2 linked regions of the Piscinibacter sp. HJYY11 genome follow. The protein of the gene in region 2 interacts with the protein of the main gene of each other region in a pairwise test. Links are inferred from orthologs where the notes say so. Each region holds a gene or a part of one and is shown on either strand. Other genes may lie near its edges.

Evidence for each region. Proteins that work in one complex are often made in the same cells at the same time.
Region 1: the proteins of JI745_RS10200 (region 2) and groL interact in binary tests that used the Escherichia coli proteins (3 or more experiments, as listed by UniProt). The link is inferred for Piscinibacter sp. HJYY11 from one-to-one orthologs.

What each region holds. Positions count from the first base shown.
Region 1 is NZ_JAERQZ010000001.1:4,386,741-4,392,474, reverse strand. What follows is about bases 425-3,322. They hold groL (chaperonin GroEL), read left to right. Parts: upstream 425-997; coding sequence 998-2,647; downstream 2,648-3,322. Other genes in these bases: JI745_RS20580 (hypothetical protein), read right to left, coding at 2,673-3,322; groES (co-chaperone GroES), read left to right, coding at 655-945; JI745_RS20595 (DNA gyrase inhibitor YacG), read left to right, coding at 425-488. Outside these bases: cell division protein ZapD, read left to right, coding at 1-232; more of JI745_RS20595, read left to right, coding at 243-424; more of JI745_RS20580, read right to left, coding at 3,323-3,839; JI745_RS20575 (DUF1631 family protein), read left to right, coding at 4,022-5,734.
Region 2 is NZ_JAERQZ010000001.1:2,220,886-2,228,453, reverse strand. Bases 1,969-4,735 are described here. They hold JI745_RS10200 (ABC transporter ATP-binding protein), read left to right. Parts: upstream 1,969-2,838; coding sequence 2,839-3,633; downstream 3,634-4,735. Other genes in these bases: mlaD (outer membrane lipid asymmetry maintenance protein MlaD), read left to right, coding at 4,452-4,735; mlaE (lipid asymmetry maintenance ABC transporter permease subunit MlaE), read left to right, coding at 3,630-4,412; JI745_RS10205 (DUF3108 domain-containing protein), read right to left, coding at 1,969-2,289. Outside these bases: JI745_RS10220 (prepilin-type N-terminal cleavage/methylation domain-containing protein), read right to left, coding at 1-339; JI745_RS10215 (GspH/FimT family pseudopilin), read right to left, coding at 345-995; JI745_RS10210 (type IV pilin protein), read right to left, coding at 989-1,471; more of JI745_RS10205, read right to left, coding at 1,609-1,968; more of mlaD, read left to right, coding at 4,736-4,967; JI745_RS10185 (VacJ family lipoprotein), read left to right, coding at 4,964-5,812; JI745_RS10180 (phospholipid-binding protein MlaC), read left to right, coding at 5,973-6,578; JI745_RS10175 (lipid asymmetry maintenance protein MlaB), read left to right, coding at 6,585-6,884; JI745_RS10170 (MurR/RpiR family transcriptional regulator), read right to left, coding at 6,903-7,568. UniProt on the Escherichia coli protein: Part of the ABC transporter complex MlaFEDB, which is involved in a phospholipid transport pathway that maintains lipid asymmetry in the outer membrane by retrograde trafficking of phospholipids from the outer membrane to the inner membrane.

The DNA.
Region 1 (5,734 bases), 2.2 Mb from region 2 along the record:
CGCGGGCACGCCGCACAAGGTCGTGACGCAAGGCGGCCAGTTCCAGCAGAGCCTGCCTGCCGGCCGCGTGTTCAATCTGCTGCGCCTGCGCATCGATCCGGCTGCGCAGCTGATTCCCGAGATCAGCGGCCACCGCCTGATGGTGCTGGTGCGCCTGATGCGGCAGGACGCCGAAGGTCGCTTGAAACCCGCCGGCGTCGACACCAGCTTCGAACTCACCCTGTGCTCTTGAGCATCGAGAGATGAGTTCCGACACGCCTTCTTCTTCGGCGAAGCGCCGAATCGTCACCTGCCCGACCTGCGGCGGCGAAAGCGTCTATTCCCCTGAAAATGCCTACCGGCCTTTTTGCAGCGAGCGCTGCAAGAACGTCGACTTCGGCGCTTGGGCCAGCGAAAGCTACCGTGTGCCCGCCCGCCCGCCCGCGCCTGGTGAGCCGGGGGAGGACCTCCCGGCCGAACCCGGGGCGACGCCTCGCCTGCCCTCTTGAAAGCGCTTCGCGCGCCCCTATAATTCCGCCTGCTAGCACTCGACGAACTCGAGTGCTAACGAAATTGCCGATCCCGCCCCTGGCGGGCGCGCAGGCAAAGTACATGAGCACAAACTTCCGTGCTCATCCCATTCAGAACTCGGCTTTGAGTCCTCAAGGAGATGCTATGAAACTTCGTCCGTTGCACGATCGCGTGATCGTCAAGCGCCTGGAAAACGAAACCAAGACCGCCTCGGGCATCGTGATCCCCGACAACGCCGCCGAGAAGCCCGACCAGGGCGAAGTGCTGGCCGTCGGCCCCGGCAAGCGCAACGAGAAGGGCGACTTCGTGGCCCTGAACATCAAGGTGGGCGACCGCGTCCTGTTCGGCAAGTACAGCGGCCAGACCGTCAAGGTCGATGGCGACGAGCTCCTGGTGATGCGCGAGGAAGACCTCTTCGCCGTGGTCGAGAAGTAATCCTTCTCCCTGCACCAGCCCAACCAACATCCCAATTTCGGAGAGATAAAACATGGCAGCAAAAGACGTGGTCTTCGGCGGTGAAGCCCGTGCCCGCATGGTCGAAGGCGTGAACATCCTGGCCAACGCGGTCAAGGTGACCCTGGGCCCCAAGGGCCGCAACGTGGTGCTCGAGCGCTCCTTCGGCGCGCCCACCGTCACCAAGGACGGTGTGTCGGTCGCCAAGGAAATCGAGCTCAAGGACAAGCTTCAGAACATGGGCGCCCAGATGGTCAAGGAAGTCGCTTCCAAGACCAGCGACAACGCCGGTGACGGCACCACCACCGCGACCGTGCTGGCCCAGGCCATCGTGCGCGAAGGCATGAAGTACGTGGCCGCCGGCATGAACCCGATGGACCTGAAGCGCGGCATCGACAAGGCGGTGACCGCCCTGGTCGAGCAGCTGAAGAAGGCTTCGAAGGCCACCACCACCAGCAAGGAAATCGCCCAGGTCGGCTCGATCTCCGCCAACAGCGACGAGTCCATCGGCAAGATCATTGCCGACGCGATGGACAAGGTCGGCAAGGAAGGCGTGATCACGGTCGAAGACGGCAAGTCGCTCGACAGCGAACTCGAAGTCGTCGAAGGCATGCAGTTCGATCGCGGCTACCTGTCGCCCTACTTCATCAACAACCCCGAGAAGCAGGCCGCCCTGCTCGACAACCCCTTCGTCTTGCTCTACGACAAGAAGGTCAGCAACATCCGTGACCTGCTGCCCACGCTGGAGCAAGTCGCCAAGGCCGGCCGTCCGCTGCTGATCATTGCCGAAGAAGTCGAAGGCGAAGCGCTGGCCACCTTGGTGGTCAACACCATCCGCGGCATCCTGAAGGTCGTGGCCGTCAAGGCCCCTGGCTTCGGCGACCGCCGCAAGGCCATGCTGGAAGACATCGCCATCCTGACCGGCGGCAAGGTCATCGCCGAAGAAGTCGGCCTGACGCTTGAGAAGGTCACGCTGGCCGACCTCGGCCAGGCCAAGCGCGTCGAAGTGGGCAAGGAAAACACCACCATCATCGACGGCGCCGGCGCCCCTGCCGACATCGAAGCCCGCGTCAAGCAGATCCGCGTGCAGATCGAAGAAGCCACCAGCGACTACGACCGCGAGAAGCTGCAAGAGCGCGTCGCCAAGCTGGCTGGCGGTGTGGCCGTCATCAAGGTCGGTGCGGCCACCGAAGTCGAGATGAAGGAAAAGAAGGCCCGCGTCGAAGACGCCCTGCACGCCACCCGCGCTGCCGTGGAAGAAGGCATCGTCGCCGGTGGCGGCGTGGCCCTGCTGCGTGCTCGCCAGGCGGCCGGCACCATCAAGGGTGACAACGCCGACCAGGAAGCCGGCGTCAAGCTGATCCTGAAGGCCATCGAAGCCCCGCTTCGCGAGATCGTCGCCAACGCTGGTGGCGAGCCGAGCGTGGTGATCAATGCCGTGCTGAACGGCAAGGGCAACTACGGCTTCAATGCCGCCAACGACACCTACGGCGACATGATCGAGATGGGCATTCTCGACCCGACCAAGGTGACCCGCACTGCGCTGCAAAACGCCGCGTCGGTCGCTTCGCTGATGCTGACGACCGAAGCCATGGTCGCCGAGTCCCCGAAGGACGACGCACCGGCCGCCGGCGGTGGCATGGGCGGGATGGGTGGCATGGGCGGCATGGGCATGGACATGTAAGACGTCCAGGCCTGGCGGCTGCTCTTCAAGAGCAACGCCTCCTGCAAAGGGCTGCTTCGGCAGCCCTTTTTTCTTGGGCTGCAAGTTCGGGCAGTGGCACCGCTTGCAGCCGCGGAGGCGGCCCGGGTGCCGCACATGCCGCGTGCGGCACGCACAGGTCGATGCGGCGCAGGTTGGCCACGCGATCGTACGGCGCGGTCTCAAAACTCGGGGCGCAGCCGCCAGCGCTCACCTGCACCACCAGGTCCGGCGAGGTTTCGCCCCGCCGCTGGCGGAAGCGAAAGAGATACCGCCCCTGCGCGTCCGTCATCGCCTGTCCGAGTTGCTCGCGCAGACCCGTGCCGCGGTACGCCCCGCCGGCCGATTCGCTCGCACTGCGGTGGTAGCGCTCGAAGCGCAGCAGCACCGACGCGGCCGGCGCCGTGTCGCAGGTCTGCCGCATCAGCTGGTCGCGCAGCTGGGCGATGGCACCGAGCTCCGTACGGGTCAGGATGGTGGCGCCTGCCTCCATCGCATGCGCGTGAAAAGGCACCCGCCCCACCGACGCCTGCAGCATGCGCACTGCCGTCTCCTGGTCCGCCTCGCATCGGTCGGCATCGTCGAGCCGGGATTCGAAGCGCAGCCCGATCGCCGCGCCCGGCAGGCCGTTGGGCAGCACCAGGGGGCTCAGGTCGGCATGCAGGCCTGGCGTGTGCCGCCAGCGCTGCGGGTAGAGCTTGCCGATCACCGCCTCGAGCGCTGGGTAGCGCGCGCACACCGCGGGCACGTCGACCGGGGCATCGATCACCAGGTAGTCGTCGCGCCGCGGGTTGAAGGGCGTGGCCGCCTCGTGCGTCGTCACCTCGCCGTACACCACATGTTCGCAGCGACTGATCGGCATCGAGCAGTCGAGCACGAGGTCGTCATAACTTTCATCGAGCCCGCCGTCGTTGGAGCCGATCTCCACACGCAGCAGCCCGGCCTCGACATTCGGCAGGCCGAGCCGCAGCATCGACTCGCGCCAGCCCTGCCGCGTCGGACGGTGCTGCACCTGCAGCGTCCATTGCGCACCTCTCACATACAGGCGCTGCCCCACCACGCCGTCGTGCACGCCGTTGCCCACGTCCGCACCCTCGACGACGACGCGCTGCGCGTAGGCCGCGTCGCGCGCACGCACCCGCACCGTCCAGCTGCCTTGCATGGTGATGGCCATGTCTGAGTCCTCCTGAAGCTGACCTGAAGCACCGGATGGGCGTGCTCCAAAGACGCCCCACCCGGGGCTTGCACCATGGTCACGGGCCGCCACGGCCTTGTCCTTGAAGCGAGCTGAAACGTCCTGAATCGGCTCGGGACGGCCCGGGTTTGACAAGCACCCCCCGGGCCGCAAAATGGGACATGTCCGTCCCCCCGCTTCTCCAGCGCTTCGTCGACGACGAACTCCACCGCGCCGCGGACCTCATCTCCCGAACTTGCAGCGCCACGCTCGAGCAGCTGCGCCAGCCCCGCGACCACCTGCTCACCAGCAGCGAGCGGCAGCACTATTTCGAGCTGGTGCAGGTGCTGCAGTCGCAGCAAGGCGTCTACCAGAAGGCCTTCGTCGAAACCCTGCGCCGCCTGGTGCTGGCCGACATGGGGCCGGCGACGCAGGCCGAGGCCGGCAACGTCCGCCCCAGCGGGCTGCAGCTGATGGACGAGACCCGCGTCGAGTCCGACATCGAGATCTCGCGCGCCATCCAGCAGATCGACAGTGCCGCGGAATGGGAGCTGCGCGAGCTGCAGACCTTCACCTCCACGCTGCGCGGGCAGCCGCACGTCACGGCCGAGTCCAACCCCTTGCGGCCGCAGTCATATGCACGGGCCTTGTGGGAGGCGGGCACTGCGCTCCCGATCACGGCGGTGCAGCAGAGCATCCTGCTGCGGGTGGCCGCCACGGTCATGGGCGGACTGCTGCGCACCGCCTTTGCGGCCGCCAGCAGCCGGCTCGAAGCGCAAGGCATCGAGCCCGGCATCTACCGCACCGTGGTGATCGCGCCCGGCGCAGGCCGCGACGCACCGCCCGAGATGGACGTCACCCGCCCGGGCGCGCTCGACGGCCTCATGCGCAGCATGCCCGGTGGCGGTGACGCCGGCCCCATCACCGGCAACGAACCCAAGCGGCGCGTCCTGCCCACCACCACCCCGGCGCTCGAGCAGGCGCTGTTGCGGGTCGAGGAACTGCTGCGCCGCATGCCCACCGGCGACGCCGCCGCCGTGGCGGCCTCGCCGCCCCCGCTGCGCCTGGCCCAGCACCGCGCCGCGCTGATGGCCACGGCCGGCGAGACCGTCGACCGGCAGATCATCGAGCTGCTGTCGCGCCTGTTCGAGACCATCCTCTCCGACCGCAGCCTCTCCACGCCGCTGCAAGGTGCGATCGCCCGGCTGCAGGTGTCGGCCCTGCGGATCGCGCTGCTCGACCCGAGCATGCTCGACGCCTACGACCACCCGGTGTGGCAGCTGCTCGACCGCATCGTCACCGCGGCCACCACCTACCCGCACCCGTACGACACCCGCCTGATCGCGTTGCAGGACTTCTGCGACAAGCTGGTGCAGCAGATGGCCGCCGCACCCCAGCAGGACAGCGCCCTCTACCGCCACAGCCTGGGCCGGCTCGACGCCTTCCTCGCCGACCAGTTGCGCCGCCAGCAGCGCGATGCCGAGCCCAATGTCGAGGCCCTCGTGCGTGCCGAGCAGGCCGAGGCCTTGCAACGCACGCTCGCCGGCCGACTGGTCGAGCAGATGACCCAGGTGCCGGCGAGCCCGACGCTGCGCCGGTTCATCACGGGAACTTGGTCGCATGTGCTGACCCAATCGGTGCAACAGCACGGCGACCAGAGCCCGCAAACCACGGGTTACCTCAAGACCGTCGACGAGTTGCTGTGGAGCTTGAAGCTGCCCGACCACCCCAAAAGCCGCCAGCGCCTGCTCGAGCTGCTGCCTGGCCTGCTACAGCGCTTGCGCGACGGCATGGCCCTCGTGCAGCTGCCGCCGGCCGAGCAGCAGGCGGTGTTCGATGAGCTGATGAAGGTCCATTCCGAGGCCCTGCGGCCGGGCACACGCGCGGCGCAGGCG
Region 2 (7,568 bases):
ACTCCAGGTGATGGTGATCCTCAGGATGCCAAAGGCATCGGGCTCCGAGATTTCACCGTCACCGTAAGCGAAGCCGACCGCGGGGTCCCGGACGCGGAGCCGCCACGCGTTGTATGCCGTCGAGCTGATTCGCCCCGTCCCTTCGTTCTGGATGGCCCAGACTGCCTCGTCTGCCAGCCGTGCAGCTCGGGTCACGTCTTCGGCGCCGACGGTGTACTGCATGGCCCGGGCCTGCAGGCCCAGAATGCCCATCAGTCCGATCGAGCAAATGAGGATCGCGACCAGCACCTCGATGAGCGTGAAGCCGGCTTGGCCGCGGAGAGGTCTTTTGGTTCTCATGATGTTCAGCACCCGTCAGGAGCGGTTGCGGGACGGCCGGGGTCGCACATGCGGACTCGCCCGCCGAGCTCCACTCTGACTTGGAGCGGACGGTCAACGCCGCCGCCGACATAGCCGATGTTGAATGTGGTGGCAGACGCGTTGCAGTTGGCGTTGACGACACCGTTGGCAGCCGGGGTCGATGTGATCAGGCGGCCGTTCGCGTTGAAGCAGATCGCGGTGACGTTGCCGCCACCATTCGTGCCGAGGACCAGAACCCGGTTGGTGCCGACGTCGGACATCGACCCAGCATGGACGACCGGCTCCGGCAACACCGGGGTATCGATCGCGGTCGGGACATATTGCACCGCCCAGTTTCGGCCGCCGTAAGCTGCAGGCGCGCCGACCATTGGAGTGGCGTAGGTCTGAAAGAACACCACCGTGCGACTGCGGCGCACGGCTTCCTGTTGCGCAGTGCGCAGTCCGTTCTGGAGGGATTCGGCAACGCCGCGAATCTGGTTGTTGCGAATCCAGTTGTTGAACGTGGGGAGACCCAGCGCGAAAAGGATGCCGAAGATGGCTAGCGTCACGATAAGTTCGATGAGCGTCACGCCGCGCACGCGCGGTGCAACCGCACGCAACGGCCCCGCAGGTGCCTGCATCGTGGTGGTCAGCACGTCTGTCCCCGCTTCAGGAGCCAGCAGGAGGCGGGATAGGTGCCCCAGTTGGCGACCCCAACGTTCGCTGTACCGGCGTTGCCCTGCTGGTCCAGCGTGAAGTCGAAGTTAAGCACTGGGCCGGCGCCACGAGCGATCAACGTGTAGCTCGTGGCATTGGATCCCGGGGCGCATGTCACCGTGAAGTGGCCGACGACGCGCCCCGGAGCTGCGCAAGGCGGATTGAAAGCGCCGACCGCGGCATAGCTACGGTTGTCTTGGAAATATCGCTCCATGTCGGCACGCATGGTTGCCAGTGCGTTCGTGCCATCGACGAGATGCCCGCGCAAGACATAGTCGCGATAGCTGGGAATCGCAATGGCCGACAGGATGGCTACGATTGCCAGGACGACCATCACTTCGACGAGAGTGAAGCCCCGCGCACGTAGCGTCGGCTTCAGAGAGCGGTAGCGATCGTGGGAGAGGCTGTTCGACATCTTGGGGCCCTTCGGGTGAGAGACGGGAAACTGAGTTAGCGCGAGCATAGTCAAGCGGCTTTGGCCCGGCGCACCAGGCTCGACGGGTGGCAGCTTGTGGCTGACGGACGGCACCGCCCTTGGGGCGTTGTGGCGCCTCAGCGCCAGGCCGGGAAGGCGGTGGGTTCGGACTCCAGCTCGAACCTTGTCGCCGCAAGGCCTTCCTGTTCGATGAGGATCCGGACCACCGCGTGCCGGAAGGCGGGGGCGAACCACACGCTGACCTGAGGACCGTCATGGAAGTTGTTCAAGTACTTCGTGACGTACTTCTCGGTTTGCAGTTCGCCGTGAGGGGTGGAGAGCAGTTCTTCACCCTGTCGTTCGAAGTTGAGGTGCAGCCTTCGCGCGCCCAGCTGCACGACGATCGCATATGGCCCAGAGGCGCCCCCTGTGGCGCCCGGCGACGCCTGCCGCTGGTGCAAGTCGCTGCTCATGCGAAGCAGTGCGCTCAGCGGGTCCAGCCGAGGAATGGGGGTACCTGCAGTTGTCTGGTCCGGGTGGGACTCATCCGCAAACGTCACCGTGTGGGCACTGCCTCCGGCGCCTGCGAACTGCAGTGCTTCATCGTAGGTCTCCGGCCTCATCGAATGGTCTTCAATGAGCCCCCGGGTCTTCAGCCGCCAGGCAAACAGCGTGCTGAAGCGGTGCGAGCCAGTGACGTCGAGCGACGCCAGGTACTCGTGAGGCGCGACCTTCAGCCTGAATTGCGCGCTGCCTCCCACGGCGTGGCCACCGAAGTAGCCGCTGATGGCGTAGAGCAGGCCGCCTTCATCTTTCATGTCGTCAACCGAGCGGGGCTCCGCGGCTGCAACCGCATCCGGTGTGGTGCTCGACTCTTGTGCCGCTGGCTGCCGATTCAGAGGCTGATGGGGCGTTGGAGGCTCCGGCGTCGATGACTCAGCCGGCGCCTTCGGCATGGCCGTGAGCGCCGGCGCGTCAGGCGGTTGGATCGTTGACGGCTTTGTGACCTGTCGTGTGACCAGAGGCGTGGTCGGTGGCGTTCCACCCTTGAACTCGATCTGCGGCAGGCCCGCCCTCAACACCCAAGGCACCGACACATGCCCGAGCGACACCCCCACAACCAGCAGCGCCCAGGCAACGATGCGGCCTCCTCGGGGGCGTTTGCGGAAGGGCTCGCGCTGAGTGGGCATCCTGGTGGAAAGGGTCGGCGTCGGGACGGGGCGGGCAAGGGCATGCGCGCCTGCGCTACATTCTCCCCGCCATGCCGTGCGATCCGGTGCCGGGCGTCCTGCAGGGCGGCCCGCCTGTCACCCGGGTGCGCGGCCCACCACCCTCTGAGCGACACAGGAGCAGCTAGGCCCAACACGATGATCGAACTGCGCAACGTCACCTGCGGCTACGGCGACCGGGTCATCCTGGAAGGCGTCAACCTCACCGTGCCCCGGGGCAAGGTTCTCGCGCTGATGGGCACCTCGGGCGGTGGCAAGACCACCGTGCTGCGCTTGATCGGGCGCCAGTTGCTGCCCATGAGCGGGCAGGTGCTGTTCGACGGCGTCGACATGGCCACGCTCGATGCGAAGGGGCTTTATGCCATGCGCCGGCGCATGGGCATGTTGTTCCAGTTCGGGGCGCTCTTCACCGACCTCACCGTCTTCGAAAACGTGGCCTTCCCGCTGCGAGAGCACACCTCGCTCTCCGAAGCCATGATCCGCGACCTCGTGCTGATGAAGCTCAATGCGGTGGGCCTGCGCGGTGCGCGCGACCTGCTGCCCTCGCAGGTGTCGGGCGGCATGGCGCGGCGCGTGGCGCTGGCGCGTGCGATCGCGCTCGACCCCGAACTCATCATGTACGACGAACCCTTCGCCGGGCTCGACCCGGTCTCGATGGGCGTGGCGGCCACGCTCATCAAGAACCTCAACCACGCGTTGGGCGTGACGAGCATCGTGGTGTCGCACGACGTGGACGAAACCTTCCTCATCGCCGACCACGTGGTCTTCATCGCCAACGGCCGGATCGCCGCGCAAGGCACCCCCGCCGAAATGCGCGCCAGCGACGACCCGCTCGTGCGCCAGTTCGTCGGCGGGCATGCCGACGGGCCGGTGCGCTTCCACTACCCGGCCGCGCCGGTGGCCGAAGATTTCGGACTGGGGAGGCGCCCATGAACTGGCTTCATCCCGCTCACCTCGGGCTGCTGGTACGTTCCAAGCTCGCCGACGTGGGCGTCGGTGCGCGGCTCTTCGTGCAGATGGTGGCGCTCCTCGGCGAGACCTTCGCCCGCTTCCGCCTGGTGGTGGACCAGCTGTTTTTCCTGGGCAACCGCTCGCTCTCGATCATCACCGTGTCGGGGCTTTTCGTCGGCTTCGTGCTGGCGCTGCAGGGCTACTACACGCTGCAGCGCTACGGCTCTGCGGAGGCGGTGGGCCTGCTCGTGGCCCTGTCGCTCGTGCGCGAGCTCGGGCCGGTCGTCACGGCGTTGCTTTTTGCAGGCCGCGCCGGTACCTCGCTCACGGCGGAGATCGGCCTCATGAAGGCGGGCGAGCAGCTGGCCGCGATGGAGATGATGGCCGTCGACCCCGTCAAGCGCGTGCTGGCGCCGCGCTTCTGGGGCGGGGTGCTCGCGATGCCGCTGCTGGCGGCGGTGTTCAGCGCCGTGGGCATCATCGGCGGCTGGCTCGTCGCGGTGCCGCTGATCGGCATCGACGAAGGCGCCTTCTGGTCGCAGATGCAGGGCGGCGTGCAGGTCTGGGCCGACGTGGGCAATGGCGTGGTCAAGAGCATCGTCTTTGGCTTCACCGTAACCTTCATTGCCTTGCTGCAAGGCTATTCGTGCCGGCCCACGCCCGAGGGCGTGTCGGCGGCCACCACGCGCACCGTCGTGATGGCCTCGCTCGCGGTACTGGCACTCGACTTCGTGCTGACCGCGATGATGTTTTCGATCTGATTGAATCTGGCTGAAAGAGACGCAAAGGGAGCGACGGCGATGCAGAAATCTCGTCACGATGTGTGGGTCGGGTTGTTCGTGCTGATCGGCGCGGCGGCGGTGCTGTTTCTCGCGCTCAAGGCAGGCAACCTCCTGAGCCTCAACTTCGACGAGACCTACGCGGTGACGGCGAAGTTCGACAACATCGGCGGCCTCAAGCCGCGCGCGGCGGTCAAGAGCGCCGGCGTGGTGGTGGGCCGTGTCGAGTCGATCGGCTTCGACGACAAGAGCTACCAGGCGAGCGTGGTGCTGCACATGCAGAAGAAGTTCGTCTTCCCGAAGGACAGCTCGGCCAAGATCCTCACCGCCGGCCTGCTCGGCGAGCAGTACCTGGGCCTGGAGCCCGGTGCGTCGGAGAAGAACCTGGCCTCGGGTGACGTCATCACGCAGACGCAGTCGGCCGTGGTGCTCGAGAACCTCATCAGCCAGTTCCTCTACAACAGGGCTGCCGATGCCGGCACGAGCGCGGCGCCTGCCGCGCCGGCGCCGGCACCCGCCGGGGGTGCGAAGAAATGATGCGCCGGCTGGCGCTGCTGCTCGCGGCCTGCTGGATGGTGCTGCTCACGGGCTGCGCGACGACGACCGCCAGCACGCCGGCGGCCCCGGTGTCGCGTTCCGAGAAGATCGATCCCTGGGAGCGCTGGAACCGCCGGGTCTTCAGGCTCAACGACAAGGTCGACGAAGCGGTGCTCAAGCCCGTGGCCACGACCTACACCAAGGTCGTGCCCGAGCCCATGCGACGCGGCGTGAACAACTTCTTCGGCAACGTGTCCGACGTGTGGTCGGCCGTCAACAACATGCTGCAGGGCAAGTTCAGCAATGGCCTGCAGGACATGGTCCGCGTCGGCACCAACACCTTGTTCGGCCTGGGCGGCTTCCTCGACGTGGCCAGTGAGTTCGGTGCCGACCGCCAGGGCGAAGACCTGGGCCAGACGCTCGGCAAATGGGGCATGGCGCCGGGGCCGTATGTCGTGTGGCCCATCATCGGCCCGTCGACCCTGCGCGACTCCATCGCCCTCCCGCTGGACGTGCAGGTCTCGCCGGCCCTCGGCATGAGCAGCAACGGCGCCAAGCTCGCCACCGCCGGGCTTCAAGCCGTCAACCAGCGTGCCAACCTGCTCGGTGCCACGGGCATGCTCAACGACATCGCGCTCGACCGATACGTGTTCGTGCGCGATGCCTATCTGCAGCGCCGCCGCAACCTGGTCTACGACGGCGATCCGCCTGAAGAGAAGGAGCCGGACGACGACGGTGACACCGCGCCCAAGGCCCCCGCGGCGGGTGCCAGTGCTCCGGCGTCGGTTGGTCCTGCCGCTTCCGCACCTGCGCCCGCAGCGGCTGCGTCGGACGCGGGCCGTTGAGGCGAACCGGCCGCATGTTGCTGTTGTGTAATGCTGCCAACCGCCGCGGCACCTGCCGCGTTGATCACTGAACTCGGGCACTAGACGGGCCTCCAACGGCCGTGGGCTCAAGGCCCGAGTCTTGAAAGGATTACCAATGCTGTTTCTTCGTCGACGTTTCATGACCTGGTGTTCGGCGCTCGCCGTCGTGGTGGGTGCCTCGGGCACGGCGTTTGCCCAGCAGGCGCCCGATGAGCTCGTCAAGCGGGTCTCCAACGAAGTGCTCGAAGCCGCGCGCGCTGACAAGTCCATCCAGGCCGGTGACGTCAACAAGGTGATGGCCCTGGTCGAGACAAAGGTCATGCCGCATGTGAACTTCCAGCGCATGACCTCCTCGGCCGTGGGTCGCTATTGGCGCCAGGCCACGCCCGAGCAGCAGAAGCGCCTGCAGGACGAATTCAAGGTGCTGCTGGTGCGCACCTATTCCGGCGCCCTGGCCCAGGTGCGCGACCAGACCGTGCAGCTGAAGCCGCTGCGCGCCGCCGCCGGCGATGCCGAAGTGCTGGTACGCACCGAGATCCGCGGCAAGGGCGACCCGATCCAGCTCGACTACCGCCTCGAGAAGGCGGCCGACACCTGGAAGATCTACGACGTCAACGTGATGGGCATCTGGCTGGTCGAGAACTACCGCAACACCTTCGCGCAGGAAATCAGCGCCGGTGGCATCGACGGCCTCATCGCCAAGCTGGCCGAGCGCAACAAGGCCGCGGCCGGCACCAAGAGCTGAAGCACGATGCTCGTCCTGCCCGCCACGATCACCCTGCAGGAGGCCCGCAATGCCCAGCGCATGCTGTCGCAGGCCCTGCAGCAAGAGGCCAAGGCCCAGGCCGAGCAGCCCGTGGTGATGGTGGATGCCTCGGGGCTGAGGCAGTTCGATTCCTCGGCCCTGGCGGTGTTGCTCGAGTGCCAGCGACTCGCCTCGGCCTGGGGCAAGGGCTTCGCGGTGCGCCATGCGCCGCAGAAGCTCGCGGAGCTGGCGCGCCTCTATGGCGTCGACGTGCTCCTGATGCCGCCCGAAGACAAGGCGGCCTGAGCCGCCACGAGGCCGGCCTCAGGTCGGCGTGGCGTAGCGCTTGCTACGCAGATTGCGCTTGATGTCCTGCAGCATCGGGCGAAGCTCCTTGCCGAGCTTGAGCGCCACGCCGGTGGTGAGGATGTCCACCACCAGCAGGTGCAGGAGCCGCGACACCATCGGGCTGTAGCGGTCGAAGTCTTCCGGGTGGTCGACCGGCAGCAGCACCTGCTGCGTGCCCGACTGCCCCATGGCCGCGAGCGGCGAGCCGCTGGTGGTGATGAAGATGGTGGTTGCACCCTTCTTGCGCGCGATGTCGGCCACGTCGATCAGGTCGCGGGTGCGGCCCGAGTTGGAGATGATCACCGCGCAGTCGCCCGGCTGCAGCATGGTGGCGCTCATCACCTGCACGTGGCTGTCGCTGATGGCCGCGGCGTTCACGCCCAGGCGGAAGAACTTGTGCTGCGCGTCCTGGGCCACGATGCCCGAGTTGCCCACACCGTAGAACTCGATGCGCCGGCCGCCCTTGCCGGCGGCGACGAGGGCCGCCACCGCGCGGTCGAACGCGAGCCCGGCCGCGTCGTTGCGGTACTTGAGCAAGGCGCTCACCGCGTTGTCGATCACCTTGACGATGACGTCGTCGACCTTGTCGTCTTCATCCACCGCCCGGTGCACGAAGGGCACGCCTTCGTTGACGCTGCCGGC